DNA from 2 places in the Methylobacterium sp. CB376 genome. Region 2 is predicted to be linked to the other one. Evidence: riboswitches for the same ligand, from Rfam matches in the RefSeq annotation. Region 2 holds a riboswitch; the other holds the start of a gene.

Region 1 (8,660 bases), 3.8 Mb from region 2:
TTGGCGCCGCGCGCCTGCGCCAGGGCGACCGCCCGCTCGACCGCCGCCACGTGGCCGGAGACCACGACCTGGCCGGCGCCGTTGTCGTTGGCGACGTCGCAGACCTCGCCCTGCTCGGCCTCGCCGGCGATCTCCTCGACGGTCTCGATCGGCAGGCCCAGCAGCGCCGCCATCGCCCCGGTGCCGACCGGGACCGCCCGCTGCATCGCCTCCCCGCGCAGGCGCAGCAGCCGCGCCGTGTCGGCGACCGAGAGGGCGCCCGCCGCCGCGAGCGCGCTGTACTCGCCGAGCGAGTGGCCGGCCACGAACGCCACGTCGCGGGCGAGGTCGAGCCCGCGCTCGGCCTCCAGCACCCGCAGCACCGCGAGGCTCGCGGCCATCAAAGCCGGCTGGGCGTTGGCCGTCAGGGTCAGTTCCTCGGCCGGCCCCTCGAACATCAGGCGCGACAGGCTCTGTCCGAGCGCCTCGTCGACCTCGGCGAAGACCGCCCGGGCCGCCGCGTGGCTCTGGCCGAGCGCCGCGCCCATGCCGACGGCTTGGCTGCCCTGTCCGGGAAAGATGAAGGCGCGCGACACGGCTGCGGGTTCCTGCCCTGGGTTGGTTCTTCGATTGGGGCGCGGCACTCGCACCGCTTGGCCCGCCAGTCAAGCGCGGCCGGAGAGGTTCCTCGTCTCAGGCGGCGATGAGGCCGAAATGCAGGGCGACCAGGAGACCGAGCCCGAGGGCGATGCGGTAGAGCACGAAGGGCCAGGCCGAGAAGCGCTCGAGCACGCGCATCAGCAGCCAGATCGCCGCGAAGGCCGAGACGCTCGCCACCGCGAGCCCGACCGCGAGCACGCTCCAGCCCGCGGCGCTGAGCCCGGCCTTGTGCAGGATCCAGATCTCGCGCAGGCCCGCGAGCAGGATTGCCGGCAGCCCGAGGATGAAGGAGATGCGCGCCGCGTCGGCCCGCTGGAAGCCGAGCATGAGGGCGCCGGTGAGGGTCGATCCCGAGCGCGAGACCCCCGGGACGAGGGCGCCGACCTGGGCGAGGCCGACCGCCAGCATGTCGCGCAGCTTCGCCGAGCCCGCCGGCCGCACGTGGCGGGCCGCCGCCTCCGCCAGGGCGAGCAGCAGGCCCATGACCACGCAGGCCCAGGCGATGACCGGCAGGGTGCGCAGCGGCGAGTTGCAGGCGTTCAGCACCGGCGACAGCAGCACGCCCGCGATCACGATCGGGACCGTGGCGAGGGCGATGCCGACCGCGAAGCGGAAGTCGGGGCTGTAATAATCCTTGCGGATCACCGCCGTGACCGAGCCGACGGCGATCTCGCGCACGTCGCGCCAGTAGTAGCTCACCACGGCCGCCAGCGCCGCGAGCTGCATCGCGGCCGAGAAGGCCGAGCCCGGATCCTGCCAGCCGAGGAGCCCCGGCACCACGCGCATATGCGCGGTCGAGGAGATCGGCAGGAGTTCGGTCAGACCCTGCACGACCCCGAGCACGGCCACCCGGACATAGCCGAGGGAGACGAAACCGGTATCGATGCCCTGCACGCAGGCATCCGTCGCGCCATTGGCCACCATCGTTCTCCTGTCGCTGCCGCCGCGCGGGCGCCCCCTCGCGGGTGCAATCCCCTTGCGGGCGCAAGCCCGCCCCGCAGGCCCCTTGCGGGCGCAAGCCCGCCCCGCAGGCCCCTTGCGGGCGCAAGCCCGCCCCGCGGGAGAAAACCCGCCCCGGGCGGCGCCTTTGACGCGCGCAAAGTGTCCGGCTGAAGGCAGGCCCGACCCGTGGCGGCGGCGCCGCGCTTCGGCTATGCGCGGACCGCCGACACGGAACCGCCCATGCACCGCCACCTCGTCCACACCCGCGCCCTCGACTTCTGGCTCGCGCGGGGCGCGATCGGGGTCGTGGCCGCGCTCCAATTCCTCGTCGTCAACGACCTCACCATCGGGCCGCGCTGGCTCGCCCCCGGCCTCGAACTGGCGCTGCTGCTGCCGCTCTCGGCCGCGACGGCCTGGAACCAGCGCCGGGCCAGCCGGGCGACGACGGACGCCCACTGGCAGATCGTGGCCCGGCACCGCCGCCTGATCCGCCGCACCGCGCTGGTGCTGACCGTCCTCGTCACCATCATGAACACCGCCGCGCTGGTGGCGCTCGTGCGCGCGCTCCTGGCCGGCAAGGCCGGCACCGCCCCGACCCTCCTGCTCGACGCCCTCAACATCTGGTCGACGAACGTCATCATCTTCGCGCTCTGGTACTGGGCCTCGGACCGCGGCGGCCCGGCCCTGCGCAGCTTCCGCACCGAGCGGGGCGCCGATTTCCTGTTCCCCCAGATGACGATCGAGAAGGCCGGGGAGACCGGCTTCGTGCCGGGCTTCGTCGATTACCTGTTCCTCTCCTTCACCAACGCGACCGCCTTCTCCCCCACCGACACGCTGCCGCTCACGCAGCGGGCCAAGCTCCTGATGATGGCGGAGGCGTCGATCTCGCTCCTCACCGTCGCGCTCGTGGCCGCGCGGGCGGTGAACATCCTGTCCTGACGCGCCGGCGGGGAGCGCCGCGGGGCTTTCCCCGGCGGGATGCCCGGGCCTCGCTCAGGCCGCGCTCGCGCGGGGGCTGCCGGGGCCGGCTCCAGCCGCCAGAGCTCGGGCCGGGCCATCAGCTCGGCCACGAAGGCGAAGGTCAGGGCGTGGGTCGGGCAATTGGCGACGATCCGCGCGCGCAGGGGCCGCCCGGCGAGCGCGAGGTCGCCGAGGAGGTCGAGCACGCGGTGGCGCACCGGCTCGTCCGGGAAGCGGGCGCCGCCGAGGATGCGTCCGCCCAGCACCACGGCGACCCGCCCCGGCCGGGCGCCGCGCAGCAGCGGCTCCGGCGCGGTGACGATCATCCGGGACAGGGTCCAGGGCGAGATCGGGTGCTGGCACTCGGGCCGGGGCTCGGCGGGAGTGGGGCCGGTGCAGCCGGTGACGGTCTGGCTGTGGAACGAGCGCAGCCAGAGCCGGTGCCGCAGGTCCGGCGGCAGCAGGCGCGTGGCCAGCCGGCTGCGCAGGGCGGCCCGCCAGAGCACCGAGGCGTTGCCGAAGCTGCGGCTCGGCGCGATGGCGCTCCGGAAGGTCTCGGGATCGATCGCGCCCGACCAGCGCAGGACGCCGAAGCCGGGCATGCGGTCGGTGCTGACATCGACGCAGCAGCGGTCGCAGGGCTCCCCCCGCACGAAGCCGTGCGCGTCGCTGACCTCGAACGGCGCCAGCAGGGCGATGGCGTGGCGGGCGGCGGCCTGACGGCGCAGCCCGGCCCGCCCGATCAGGCCGCACCAGGGGCCGGCCGAGCCGTCGAGGATCGGGATCTCCCCGCCCGCCACCGTGACGGCGGCGTTGTCGATGCCGCAGCTCGCGAGGCTCGCCATCAGGTGCTCGACGGTGCGCAGCCGACCCCCGGCCCCGAGATCGAGCGCGGTGCTCATCCGGCTCGGCACCCGCACGCGCCACGTCGCCGGGGTGAAATCCGCCGCCTGACGCAGCGTTCGGAACCGGATGCCGAAATCGGGGGGCGCCGGCTCCACGATCACCCGGCACGTCCTCCCCGTGTGGAGCCCCGGGCCTACGACCTCGAAAGGTGCGGCGAGTGTCGCCTGATCTTCCCCGGACGCGGCACGTCCGTGCCCGCACCAATCCTTCCCACGCCCCTCTCGCACGTGCCGGCCCGCCTCGCCCCCGATCCCGCCTCCCATCGCGCCGGATAGCGGCGTCGGTCAAGTCGCAAGCAGACCAAAAAGGGGGCGTGGCGGATCTGGTCTGTGGCTCGACTGTGCGGGTGGAGGGCGGGAGGCTGGTTTCATTTCCCCTATCGTTGCCGGCCGAACGGTCTGACGAGGAAGACGACGTCGCCGCACGATCGGGACGAGCCGCCCACCATGCATGAAAGTGCCGGTCATCCGCCATCCGGTCGATGGCTTCGCCATCTCCCGTTTCGGCCATGCGGATGTCGGCGTCGCTCGGGCGCCGCGCGGGCTCGTGATCCGGGATCCGCTTCGATCAAGCCGATCCCGGATCAGCCGAGGCGCTTGCACAATTATTCGCAAGTCGGGTTGTGGAGGGCTGCCGGCCGCGGCCAAGACCCGCGCAGCAACAAAAAAGGCCGCCCTTGCGGAACGGCCCGAAGTCTAGGGAGGAAACGCCCACAGGGGCGGCGTGGTCACGACGCCATCGTGACGACGCATGTCTTGCATCGCATGGTGCGGCGCACGCTGCAATCATCCGAATGGGTGGTGCGGCGGAACGCTGCAAGAGGGGAACTTTCCGCTGGGTCTCCGGCGCTCGGCACGACGCGATCCCGGCGGAAGGCGGCTCCCGGGGAACCGGATCCGGAGGTCCGGCGGCCCGCGAGGGCGGGTTCCACCGACGTCACCATCGGGCCCGCCGGACAGGCGCGGCCCGCCGGACAGGCGCGGCCCGCCGGACAGGCGCAGGCCCGCCGGACAGGCGGGCCCCTCATGCCGGTCCGCTCAGCCGAGGATGGCGAGGAGCACCGCCGTGCGCACGGCGAGGTGGCGGGCGGTGCGGCTCACCTCGGCGTCGTAGGCGACCATGTGGGCCCAGGGATGATCGAGGACGGCCGCGGCGATGTCGAGGATGACCCCGTCGGCGATGGTGCGGGGTCCCGGCGCCGGCGCGGCGAGGAAGTCCGAGACGGCGGCGTCGATCTGGTCACGGGTGATGAGGTCCGCCTTGCACAGGTCGGAGAGGGTGGGGGGTGTCGGCATCCCGCCCACATAGCGCGTCCGTACGGCCGAGCTATGCGCCCGCGGGCGGCCGGCCCTGCGGGAAGGGCTCTTCCCGGCCGCCGCGGGGCGGCGCGCCTCACTCGGCCAGGAAGGCGACGAGCGAGAAGAGCCCCGCGATGGCGAGGTTCGCGGCAGCCAGGATCGTCAGAAGCAGCATCGGAGCATCCCCCCGGTCATCGACCTTCGCCGGAAGAACGCGCACGCCCAAGCTAGGGTTTCCGCGCCGGATGCCGGCGCCACGCCGTCGCGGCGCCGGATGCGGGCGCCGCCGCGTCGCGGCGCCCGCCGCGCTCACTCCGCGGCGTCGACGTAGAGCTTGCCGCCCTCGGCCAGGAACTCGGCCGACTTGGCCGCCATGCCGGCCGCCCGGTCCGCCTCGCTCATCGCGGGGGCGGCGCCCACCACGGTGCCGGCCGCCTCCATGGCCAGCACGTCCGCCCGCAGGTCCTGCGTGATCTTCATCGAGCAGAATTTCGGGCCGCACATCGAGCAGAAATGCGCGACCTTGTGGGCGTCCTTGGGCAGCGTCTCGTCGTGGTAGGCGCGGGCCGTGTCCGGGTCGAGGGAGAGGTTGAACTGGTCCTCCCAGCGGAAGTCGAACCGGGCCCGGGACAGGGCGTCGTCGCGCAGCTGCGCGGCCGGGTGGCCCTTGGCGAGGTCGGCGGCGTGGGCGGCGATCTTGTAGGTGATGACGCCGGTCTTCACGTCGTCGCGGTTCGGCAGGCCGAGATGCTCCTTGGGGGTCACGTAGCAGAGCATCGCGGTGCCGTACCAGCCGATCATCGCCGCGCCGATGCCGGAGGTGATGTGGTCGTAGCCGGGCGCCACGTCGGTGGTCAGCGGCCCGAGCGTGTAGAACGGCGCCTCGCCGCACTCGCGCAGCTGCTTCTCCATGTTGACCTTGATCTTGTGCATCGGCACGTGGCCGGGGCCCTCGATCATGACCTGACAGCCCTTCTCCCAGGCGACCTTGGTGAGTTCGCCGAGGGTCTCGAGCTCGGCGAATTGCGCCGCGTCGTTGGCGTCGGCGATCGAGCCGGGCCGCAGGCCGTCCCCGAGCGAGAAGGAGACGTCGTAGGCGCGCATGATCTCGCAGATCTCGTCGAACCGCTCGTAGAGGAACGATTCCCGGTGGCCGGCGAGGCACCAGCGGGCCATGATCGAGCCGCCGCGCGAGACGATGCCGGTGACCCGCCGCGCGGTCAGCGGCACGTGGGCGAGCCGCACGCCCGCATGGATGGTGAAGTAGTCGACCCCCTGCTCGGCCTGCTCGATGAGCGTGTCCCTGAACACCTCCCAGTCGAGTTTCAGCGGGTCGCCCCCGACCTTCTCCAGGGCCTGGTAGATCGGCACGGTCCCGATCGGCACCGGCGCGTTGCGCAGGATCCAGCCGCGGATGTTGTGGATGTTGCGGCCCGTCGACAGGTCCATGACGGTGTCGGCGCCCCAGCGGGTCGCCCAGACCATCTTCTCGACCTCCTCGGCCGCCGAGGAGGTCACGGCCGAGTTGCCGATATTGGCGTTGATCTTGACCAGGAAGTTGCGGCCGATGGCCATCGGCTCGAGTTCGGTGTGGTTGATGTTGGCCGGGATGATGGCGCGGCCGCGGGCGATCTCGTCGCGCACGAATTCCGGGGTGATGAAGGGCGGAATCGCCGCGCCGAAGCTCTCGCCGTCGGCGAGCTTGGCCTCGGCCTGGTCCAGCATCGCCCGGCGGCCGAGATTCTCCCGGTGGGCGACGTAGATCATCTCCTCGGTGACGATCCCGGCCCGGGCGAACTCGTACTGGGTCACCATCTGGCCGGGAGCGGCCCTGCGGATCGTGCGCGCGGCCGGGCAGGGGGCGACCAGCCTGTCCTCGGCCGCGAAGCCGTTATCCTCCGGCTTGACCGCGCGGGGCGTCACCGCGGCGTAGCCGCGGCCGGCGATCCAGGGATCGCGCAGCTGGGGCAGGCCGGCCGCGAGGTCGACCTTGGCGTCGCTCTCCGTGTAGGGGCCCGAGGGATCGTAGACGCGCACCGGCGCCTCGGCCGGATCGCTGAGGGCGATCTCGCGCAGCGGCACCCGGATGTCAGGCCGCCCCTCGGGACTGGCATAGACCTTGACGGAGCCGGCGATCGGTCCCGTGGTCACGCTCTGCGGCAGGCCTTTGGGGGGAATGACGGGGGCGTTCATGGATCTCTCCCGGTTCGAGGAGATCCGGACAGTGACCGTGGCGTACGGGGGAGCGTCTCGCGTGGTGGTTCCCGTCCCTCCGCCGGTATGACCCGGATCAGGTTCAAGGGTCAGGGCGCACGAAACCCACTCTCAGCCCCATGCGGGGCCCCCCTCGGAACGCCCGAACTGTCTGCGCCGCCGACGGGTTTGTCAATTGCGCGCGATCCGCCGCAGCGCGCGGCCCTCGCCCGCCCGCCGGGCACATCCCAGATCGGGGCGGCGCGAGGGGCCGGGGGCGGCGAGCGGGGAGGACGGGGTGGGACGGCGAGGCCGGCGCTGGCGGGGCGACGATCCGGCGACGCCGGGCGCCTCCGCCCCCGCGACATGCCCCCTCTGCGAGCGGCCGATCCCGCCCGGCGCGCGCCAGAGCCGCCACCACCTCACGCCGAAGCTCAAGGGCGGCACCCACGGGCGGACCGTGCAGCTGCACCAGATCTGCCACTCGGCGATCCACGCCCGCTACAGCGAGGCCGAGATCGCCCGCCGGCTCGCCGACGTGGAGAGCCTGCGCGCCGATCCGGAGATCGCCCGCTTCCTCGCCTGGGTGCGCACCAAGCCCGACGATTTCCACGCGGCGACGCGGCTGACGCGCGCGCGGCGCGCCACGAAGCGCGAGCCCCGTTAACCTGCCGTCAAGGCTTTCCCGCGCTCGGTCCGCGCCGAGACGCGGCCTTTACCGCCGATGGGCTCAACTCGGCGGCGAAGACAGCCAGGAGGCCCCGATGTCCGCCCCTCCCCCGCCGCGCCGTCCCGCCTCGCCTGGGTCGACGTCGCCAAGGGCATCTGCATCCTCCTCGTGGTGATGATGCACGCGACCCTCGGCACCGGCGAGGCGATGGGCGGCGAGGGCTTCCTCCACCCGGTCGTGGCCTTCGCCAAGCCGTTCCGGATCCCGGACTTCTTCCTGCTCTCGGGCCTCTTCGTCGGGCGCGTCCTCGACCGGGACTGGCGCCTGTTCGCGGACCGGCGCGTCGTGCACTTCGCCTATTTCTACGGATTGTGGACGCTGATCCAGTCGGCCGCGAAGTACGGCCAGATCACCGCGGGGGCGGGCCCCGGGGCCTTCCTGCTCCACCTCGCGCACGCCCTCGTCGAGCCCTACTCGACGCTGTGGTTCATCTACCTGCTGGCGCTGTTCTCGGTCGCGACCAAGCTCCTGCGGCGGGTGCCGTGGCCGGTCCTGCTCGGCGCGGCGGCCGCGCTGGAGATCCTGCCGATCGAGACCGGCTGGCTGGCGGTGGACGAGTTCTGCGCGCGCTACGTCTACTTCCTCGGAGGCGCGCTGTTCGCCGAGCGGATCTTCGCCCTGGCCGACTTCGCCCGCCGCCGCCCGGCCCCGGCCCTGGCGGGGCTGGCGGCCTGGGCGCTCCTCGACGGCGTCCTCGCCTTCACACCCTCCGGGCTGGCCGGGCATCCGACGCTCGCGAGCCTGCCGGTGGTGGGTCTGCTGCTCGGGGCGGCCGGGGCGCTCGCCATCGTCGCGGCGGCGGCCCTCCTCACCCGGGCCGGCGGCCCGGTCACGGCGGCGCTCCGGCACTGCGGCGAGCGCTCGATCGTGATCTACCTCGCCTTCTTCCTGCCGATGGCGGCGACCCGCATCCTGATCGCGAGGACCGGGGTGATCGCGGATGTCGGCCTCGCCTCGCTGGCGGTGACGGTCGCGGCCGCGAGCGTGCCGCT
Region 2 (8,660 bases):
GGGCGAGGTTGCCGCGCCGGAGGGCGACGGCGACGAGGACGACCTCGAGAACAACGTCTCGCTCTCGGCCATGGAGGCCGAGCTGAAGCCGCGGGTGCTCGAGACCTTCGACGCGATCGCCGAGAATTACCGCAAGCTGCGCCAGGTGCAGGCCCAGCAGGCCGAGACGCGGCTGCAGGGGGCGGGGGCGAACGAGGGCCAGAGCCGGCAATACGCCGAGCTCAAGAGCCGCATCGTCGCGGACGTGAAGTCGCTCTCCCTCAACGCCAACCGGATCGAGGCGCTGGTCGAGCAGCTCTACGACATCAACAAGCGGCTGATCTCCCAGGAGGGCCGCCTGATGCGGCTCGCCGAGAGCCACGGCGTCGCCCGCGACGAGTTCCTGCGCCACTACCAGGGCCAGGAGCTCGATCCGCACTGGGTCGAGCGGGTGGGCAAGCTCGGCGGCAAGGGCTGGAAGAACTTCACCGAGCGCGGGCAGGACGGGATCAAGACCCTGCGCGAGCAGATCATGTCGCTCGCCTCCGAGACCGGCCTGGAGATCCAGGAATACCGCAAGATCGTCCACATGGTCCAGAAGGGCGAGCGCGAAGCCCGCCAGGCCAAGAAGGAGATGATCGAGGCGAATCTGCGGCTGGTGATCTCGATCGCCAAGAAGTACACGAACCGCGGCCTGCAGTTCCTGGACCTGATCCAGGAGGGCAATATCGGCCTGATGAAGGCGGTGGACAAGTTCGAGTACCGGCGCGGCTACAAGTTCTCGACCTACGCGACGTGGTGGATCCGGCAGGCGATCACGCGCTCGATCGCCGATCAGGCCCGCACGATCCGCATCCCGGTGCACATGATCGAGACGATCAACAAGATCGTGCGGACCTCGCGGCAGATGCTGCACGAGATCGGCCGCGAGCCGACGCCGGAGGAGCTCGCCGAGAAGCTGGCGATGCCGCTGGAGAAGGTGCGCAAGGTCCTCAAGATCGCCAAGGAGCCGATCTCCCTCGAGACGCCGATCGGCGACGAGGAGGATTCGCATCTCGGCGACTTCATCGAGGACAAGAACGTCGTGCTGCCGATCGACGCGGCGATCCAGTCGAACCTGCGCGAGACGACGACGCGGGTGCTGGCCTCGCTGACGCCGCGCGAGGAGCGCGTGCTGCGCATGCGCTTCGGCATCGGCATGAACACCGACCACACCCTGGAGGAGGTCGGCCAGCAATTCTCGGTGACCCGCGAGCGCATCCGCCAGATCGAGGCGAAGGCGCTGCGCAAGCTCAAGCACCCCAGCCGGTCGCGCAAGCTCAGGAGCTTCCTCGACAATTGAGCCCCGGCGGGCGGCCCTCGGGTCGCCCCGGGCGCGCCCTCGGCAGCTGAGAAGGACCCGTTCGTTCTCGCGGGAGCGGGCGTGCGACGGCGTGGTCTGGCAGTGCATCCCACACAGCCGTGGCGGCCCGCCGCTCGCCGCCGGCCGGCAGCGGGTCGTGCGCGTCCCGGTCCACCTGCGGGCAGGTGACGGCCGCGGCGCCGCCTTCCTTCGGCGGCCCCGTTCCGGACATGCGCCCATCCGGTCCGATCCGCGGCTTCCGAATGATCCGGGGGCGTGGGCACCGGAATCGCGCGCCGCGGCGCGGGGATGTCCGCTTCCGCCCGGACCGGCGCGGGAGCCGGTCGCGCGGCCCCGCGGCGTCGCAAGGGGAGGGGTGGGGCGGCCCGCGCCGGTCAGCCCGGCAGGGCGACCGCGTCGGCCTCCGGCCATGCGCACTGGGCGGAGAGGCGGGCGGCGAAGACCGCGTCGAGGCGCCGCCGCTCGGCCTCGACGGCCGGCCCCCGCGTCGCCACCGGCCGGCAGCGGCCCGGCACGCCCGCCGGCACCAGGTCCGGGTCGTGCAGGGCGCTGGCGGAGCCCTCCTCGAACCAGGGCCGGCTGCCGAGGTCGAGGTAGCTCTCCGCGGCCAGCCCCTCGGCCAGCAGCAGGTCGTGCGCGTCCAGTTCCACGTGCCAGTAGGTGACGCGCGCCGCCGGCTCGCGCGCGATGCTGGTGCCGTTGATCAGGCACATCACCGGAACCAGCACGCCGCCCTCGCCGTCCGCCCCGGCGCCGACCAGCACCGGGTGGCCGGGCGAGAGCAGGAGGTCGCGCGCGGGCAGACCCGCCCCGAACGCCCCCGCCCGCACCCGCACCGGATGCTGGTCGGGGGAGAGCGGGCCGGCGAGCTCGCGGTGGCCGATCCAGACGATCGGGCGGGCCCGGCCCGAGGCCGTCACCGCCGCGTCGCCCACCCGGAGATCCTCCACCGCGACCGCTGCCTCGACCCCGTCCCGGACCACGGCGATGCGGGTCCCGGTGGCGAAGCAGACCGGCGGGTCGAAGGTGATGTCCTGGACGTTGGTCAGCCGGTCGATGGCGCCCGTCGCCGTGTTGGTGACGGTGGCGCTGGCGGCGCCGGTCCTTTCGACGCTGTAATTCGCCCTGTCGCCCTTGATGACCACCCTGTTGGTGCCGCCGCCGCCATCGATCGTGTCGCCGTCGCCGTTCAGGATGAAGGTGTCGTCGCCCGCCCCGCCGACGGCCTTGTCGATCCGCGTGTTGTAGGCGATCCCGATATTGTTGACGAGCAGGCCGCTCGCGCTGGCACTGGAGAAGCTGCCGGGATTCAGGTTGATCGTGCTCGGCGTATCGAAGCCGGACAGATCGAGCGTGTTGTTGGTTCCGGAGTTGTAGAGCGTGACGATCGGCACCCTGTTGACGCTGAAATCAAAGAGCAGCCGAGACGCATCCGATATATTGCTGTTGAAACCGTAAACTTGGCCGCCCGAGAAGGTCGAACTCTTGGAAGCGCCGTAGAGGCGCTGGGACGCCAGAATGTCCAGCATCATCGGCGATTGCGCACCGCCTTTGAACTCGGCGCCCTTGTAGTAGCTGGTCCACTGCGTGCCCTGGACAGGGTATTTGTCGAAATACGGCGCAGCCGAATCCTGGGGATCGATGTACGACATGATCGACCAGGATTGCGTGTCGTAGGCGGAGAACTGCCCGGACGCGTCGTAGCTCCCGTTGTAGCGCCCGGCGTGACCGAGGCCGAGCGCGTGGCCCGTCTCGTGGACCACGGTGCCGATCTGGCTGGGCGCACCGATGCTGGAGATCTTGAACGCCGCGTCGTCCGCCGAGACGTTGATCTGGACCGCGCCGCCGCGCGTGTGGGGCGCCATCTGGGTCGGAAGGTCCGTCACGCCCCTGCCGGGCACGCTGTAACCGTTCGACGGAACGAACGTATCTCCGTTGGCCTCGGGCGTGTTGCTGATCTGGATGCTCGCCGCCGCGCTCCAGGCGACCTCCTGGAACTTGATGTCGGCGATGTCCGACCACAGGGTCAGGGCCGCCTTGTAGGCGGCCTGCGCCTCGACCCCGACGCTGGAATCGAAGGCGTAGCTGACCACGCCGCCCGGCGTCCCGGCCTTGCTCGTCGCCGCGATCGGCGAGCCCTTGTCGTCGTTGTACCACTTCGAGATGTAGGCTCTCGGCGGATTGAAATTATATCCTTCGACATTATAGGTGAAATACGTGTTGTTGGCGACGGCGCCGCTTCGGTCGACGCCGGAGATGAAGGTGATTTCGTCTTCTTGCGCCGACGTCAGATCGTCCATCGTCATCTCCCGGTGATGGGCCGGCGCCGGGCCCGCACGGCTGGTCGGGGCAGGCGCGCGGGCCGGTGGCGGCATTGGTGCGGCGGCCCGAGGAGGGGGCCGAGGTCGCGTCGCCGCAGCCCGGTCCGGGGGACCGGGCGGCGCCCTTACGCGCGGGCGGGCCGCCCGGCACGGCGGCCCGCGCCGGTCAGCCCGGCAGGGCGACGGCCCCGGCCTCGGGCCAGGCGCACTGGGCGGAGAGGGAGGCGGCGAAGACCGCGTCGAGGCGCCGCCGCTCGGCCTCGACGGCCGGCCCCCGCGTCGCCACCGGCCGGCAGCGGCCCGGCACGCCCGCCGGCACCAGGTCCGGGTCGTGCAGGGCGCTGGCGGAGCCCTCCTCGAACCAGGGCCGGCTGCCGAGGTCGAGGTAGCTCTCCGCGGCCAGCCCCTCGGCCAGCAGCAGGTCGTGCGCGTCCAGTTCCACGTGCCAGTAGGTGACGCGCGCCGCCGGCTCGCGCGCGATGCTGGTGCCGTTGATCAGGCACATCACCGGAACCAGCACGCCGCCCTCGCCGTCCGCCCCGGCGCCGACCAGCACCGGGTGGCCGGGCGAGAGCAGGAGGTCGCGCGCGGGCAGACCCGCCCCGAACGCCCCCGCCCGCACCCGCACCGGATGCTGGTCGGGGGAGAGCGGGCCGGCGAGCTCGCGGTGGCCGATCCAGACGATCGGGCGGGCCCGGCCCGAGGCCGTCACCGCCGCATCGCCCACCCGGAGATCCTCCACCGCGACCTCGCCGCGCGACGTCAGGATCCGCGTGCCCGCGGCGAAGCACAGGGCCGTGGGCGTCTGCGAGATATCGCCCTTCGAGACCGTCGCACCCTGCTGATAGGCATTATTCGTGAACAGGTAATACGTGAAACCGCCGCGCTTGCTCGGGAGCCTCGCCACGATCCCCGGATTGTTGAGCGTCCTGCCGTAATAGGTTTCGCTCGGCTTGAAGATGGTCCCGTCCGGCGCCACGACCTGGAACTTCTCGTCCGCAACGTCACCGAGCTGCGTCGTGTCGTCCGACGGCGAATCCGCGATATCGCTGATCGTGTAATTGCCAGATTTGAAAATCGACCTGATCACCAAATCATTGCTATCGGCCACAGGGTCGAGATTGATGGCGTATCTGAAAGTCAAGGACGGAGAAGATCCACCGGACATGAGGCACCCCTAAGATCGACGTGGACGAGGGTCGGGACAATCTGCTCGGCCAGCCGAGCCCATCGGAGATCTCCGGATGAGCCTCTGGCCGGTCCGCAGGTGATGACGCGGCCGTCCGGGAGGAACGACCGAACCCGCCCGAGCGGGAGCGGACGTGGTCGACTCGGAGCGATCCGGGGGCGACGGGATGGCCGTCGCGTCCGCGAGGCGTTCCGACGCCCCGCGCCCGCACCCTCGCCGCAGCCGATCCGCCGAAGGTCGGCGGACCCGTTCCAGACATGCGCCCATCCGTTCCGATCCGACGGCTTCCGAACCACCTGTGGGGCGAGAGCGCCGGAATCACACGCCTCGGCCCGAGATTCCGCTTCCGCCCGAACGGCCGCCGGTCGCGCGGGCCGGGACACTCCGGCCCGCGCGGGGCCGACGGGGCGGTGGCGCGGCACGCCTTGCCTTGGCCGTGCGGGCTGCCCATTTCCGCCGGATGCCGCACGTCCTGCCGACCGATCGACCCATCCCAGCGCCCACGGCCGTGGCGGACGGGTCGGAGGCCGGCGGCATCCCGATCGGGCTGTTTCGCGCCTGCGTGGCCCTGCGCGACTGGCTGCTGAGCGAGGGCGCGCGGATGCCGGAATCCGGCGACCTGCTCGCGGGCCTCGCCGAGCGCCTCAACGACCTCGGCCTGCCGGTCGATCGCGCCACCACGGCGATCGACGCGCTCCACTCCGAGTATTCCGGCGTCGGCCGGTTCTGGACCCGCGAGGGCGGCGTCAGCTTCCGCCTGTTCCCGCACGGCGAGGCCACCGACCAGGCGCTCGCCCGCTCACCCTTCGCCCACATCTTCGCCACCCGCGAGTGGCTGCTCCTCGACCTCGACCGCACGCCCGACGACCGCTTCAGCATCATCCCGGAGCTGAAGGCCAGCGGCTACCGCCACTACGTCGCGATCCCGATCTTCTTCACCAACGGCACCAACAACGGCATCACCTTCGCGACGCGCAGCCCGCGCGGCTTCACCGCCGAGAACCTCGCCATCCTGCGCTTCATCGTGCCGACCCTGTCGGCCGTGATGGAGATGCGCGGCCTCAACACCCGGCTCGATCAGGTGCTGCGCATCTACGTCGGGGACGGGCCGCACCAGGCCATCCTGTCGGGCTCGATCCGGCGCGGCCAAGTCGAGCGCATCCGCTCGGCGATCCTGTTCGCCGACATGCGCGGCTACACGCAGCTGAGCGGCACGCTGACGCCCGAGGCCTCGGTCGATCTCCTCAACACCTACTTCGACTGCTTGGTGCCGCCGATCGAGAGCGAGGGCGGCGAGGTGCTGAAATACATGGGGGACGGCCTGCTGGCGATCTTCCGCGAAACCGGCGACGGGCTGGGCGGGGCGGCCCAGAGCGCGCTCACCGCGGCCCAGACGGCGCTGCGCCGCCTCGACGAGGCGAATGCGGCCGGGCGCTTCCCGGCCCGGATCGCGGCCGGCATCGCGCTCCATCACGGCGAGGCCGCCTACGGCAATGTCGGCTCGGGCGCGCGCCTCGACTTCACGGTGATCGGGCGCGACGTCAACCTCGCCAGCCGCCTCGCCAAGCTCAACAAGCTCCTGGGCGAGCCGCTGCTGATGTCGAAGCCCTTCGTGGACTTCCTGTGGGGCGACCCCGAGCCGGTGGGCTGCCATCCCCTCGACGGCTTCGCGGAGAAGATCGCCCTCTACCGGCCCGCCCGGAGCGGTTGACGGGGCGCCGTCCCTCGCCCACATTCCGTCCGTTCCAGGGAGATCCCCGACAAGGGGCTGAGACACCGATGGACCGGCCGCGGCCGGTCAGCGCGGAAATCCTTCGAACCTGATCCGGCTCATACCGGCGTAGGGATTGGACGGGGTCCGCGGACCCGGGCGCTTCAACACGTTTCGTGGCGCAACTCCAATCTCGACGGGCCACCGTGGAGACGAGGGTTGCTGATGTCTTCTCCATCCCCGATCGGGCGCCGCCGCGCCGCCCCGGGCGGGCCCGAAGGCGGGCCCGCAGCCGATCCCGCCAACGACCGCCTGCCCGAGCGCGCCGACGTGGCGGTGGTGGGCGGCGGGCTGATCGGCCTGGCGATCGGCTGGCGGCTGGCCGAGGCCGGCCTCGCGGTCGCGGTGCTGGAGCGGGGCAGGGCGGGCGACGGGGCGAGCCTCGCGGCCACCGGCATGCTGGCCGCGGCGGCCGAGCACGAGCCGGGCGGCGACGCGCTGCTGCCGCTGGCGCTGGAGAGCCAGCGCCTCTGGCACCCGTTCCGCGACGCGCTCGAGGCCGCCTCCGGCCTCGCCGTCGATTACCGGAGCGAGGGCACCCTGGTGATCGCCCTCGGGCGCGACGAGGTCGAGCGCCTGCGCTTCCGCCACGACCTGCAGCGCCGGGCGGGGCTCGACGTCGCGTGGCTGTCCGGTCCCGAGGTGCGCGCGCGCGAGCCCTCCCTGCGCCCGACCGTCACCGCCGGCCTGTTCTGTCCCGCCGACCACCAGGTCGACCCGGTCCGCACCGTGGCGGCCCTGCGGCGCGCCCTGCGCGGGGCGGGCGGGCGGCTCGTCGAGGGTTGCCCGGTCCTGTCCCTCGAGCGCGAGGGCGGGCGCGTCACCGGCGTGATCACCGCCGGCGGCTCCCTGCGGGCCGGCACCGTGGTGCTCGCCTCCGGCGCCTGGGCGGGCGAGGGGAGCCTCGTGCCCGACCTCGCCCTGCCGGTGCGGCCGCTCCGGGGCCAGTCCCTCGCCCTCCGGGTCGGCCCGCGCAGCGGCCGGCTCGACCACGTGGTCTGGACCGAGCAGGTCCACATGGCGCCGAAGGGCGACGGCCAGCTGATCGTCGGCGCCACCGTGGAGGAGATCGGCTTCGACGCGAGCCTCACCGCGGGCGGCCTCTACGCCCTGCTGGAGGGGGCGCGGCGGGCCTTCCCGGGCATCGAGGAGATGCAGGTGGAGAACGTGTGGTCCGGATTCCGCCCGACCTCGGACGACGACGCGCCGATCCTCGGCGAGGCGCGGCCCGGCCTCGTCCTCGCGGTCGGCCACCACCGCAACGGCGTCCTGCTGGCGCCGGTCACCGCCTCGGCCATCGCCGGCCTGATCGGCGGCGGCGCGCTGCCGCCCGTCGCCGCCCCCTTCGGCCCCGCCCGCTTCGCGCCCCGGACGGCGCGCCTCCAGAGGCTGCCATGAAGCTCACCGTGAACGGCGAGGCCCGCGAGAGCGAGGCCGCCACCCTCGACGCGCTCTGGCGCGAGGAGACCGCCGCGCTCGACCTCGCCGGCCCGCAGGGCTTCGCCATCGCCCTCAACGGGGCGGTGGTGCGCCGGCCGGACTGGGCCGCGACGGCGCTCCGCGAGGGCGACCGCGTCGAGATCGTGCGGGCCATGCAGGGCGGCTAGCGCCGCTGCAGGGCGGCTAGCGCCGCCGCAGGGCGGCTGATGCCGCCGGCCCGCGCCCGGGCTCGGCCCGGGGGAGAGGCGCGCCCCGAGCCGCGCCGCGTCACAGGAGTCCCGCATGACCACACCCACCCCCCTCGCCCCGGACGGCGACGATCCGCTGGTGATCGCCGGCACCCCCCTGCGCTCGCGCCTCCTGATCGGCACGGCCGGCTACCCGACCCAGGCGATCATGGCCGAGGCGGTGCGCGCGAGTGGCGCCGAGATCGCCACGGTGTCGATCCGCCGCGTCTCCCTGCGCGGCCACGGCTCGGACACCGTCTCACTTCTCGCGGGCCACCGCTTCCTGCCGAACACCGCCGGCTGCGAGACCGCCCGCGACGCCGTGATGACCGCCGAACTCGCCCGCGAGGCCCTCGGCACGGCCTGGATC

The links. Region 2 has a riboswitch for thiamine pyrophosphate ahead of thiO (glycine oxidase ThiO). Riboswitches for the same ligand answer to the same signal wherever they lie in the genome.
Region 1: it holds a riboswitch for thiamine pyrophosphate, as region 2 does, so the genes downstream of both, thiC (phosphomethylpyrimidine synthase ThiC) here and thiO (glycine oxidase ThiO) in region 2, are expected to answer to the same signal.

What each region holds. Positions count from the first base shown of each region.
Region 1 covers NZ_CP121648.1:3,572,264-3,580,923, forward strand. Annotated here, with positions in the region: gene fabD (ACP S-malonyltransferase) at 1-575, opposite strand, end outside; gene QA634_RS16230 (undecaprenyl-diphosphate phosphatase) at 673-1,563, opposite strand; gene QA634_RS16235 (hypothetical protein) at 1,822-2,520, shown strand; partial or broken gene QA634_RS16240 (UDP-3-O-acyl-N-acetylglucosamine deacetylase) at 2,697-3,710, opposite strand; gene QA634_RS16245 (hypothetical protein) at 4,485-4,742, opposite strand; gene QA634_RS16250 (hypothetical protein) at 4,840-4,965, opposite strand; gene thiC (phosphomethylpyrimidine synthase ThiC) at 5,055-6,938, opposite strand; TPP riboswitch at 6,996-7,103, opposite strand; gene QA634_RS16260 (restriction endonuclease) at 7,237-7,605, shown strand; gene QA634_RS16265 (acyltransferase family protein) at 7,663-8,660, shown strand, end outside.
Region 2 covers NZ_CP121648.1:7,417,730-7,426,389, reverse strand. Annotated here, with positions in the region: gene rpoD (RNA polymerase sigma factor RpoD) at 1-1,321, shown strand, start outside; gene QA634_RS36040 (Hint domain-containing protein) at 1,717-3,642, opposite strand; gene QA634_RS34205 (Hint domain-containing protein) at 3,830-4,756, opposite strand; gene QA634_RS34200 (adenylate/guanylate cyclase domain-containing protein) at 5,313-6,563, shown strand; TPP riboswitch at 6,591-6,717, shown strand; gene thiO (glycine oxidase ThiO) at 6,789-8,021, shown strand; gene thiS (sulfur carrier protein ThiS) at 8,018-8,230, shown strand; gene QA634_RS34185 (thiazole synthase) at 8,346-8,660, shown strand, end outside.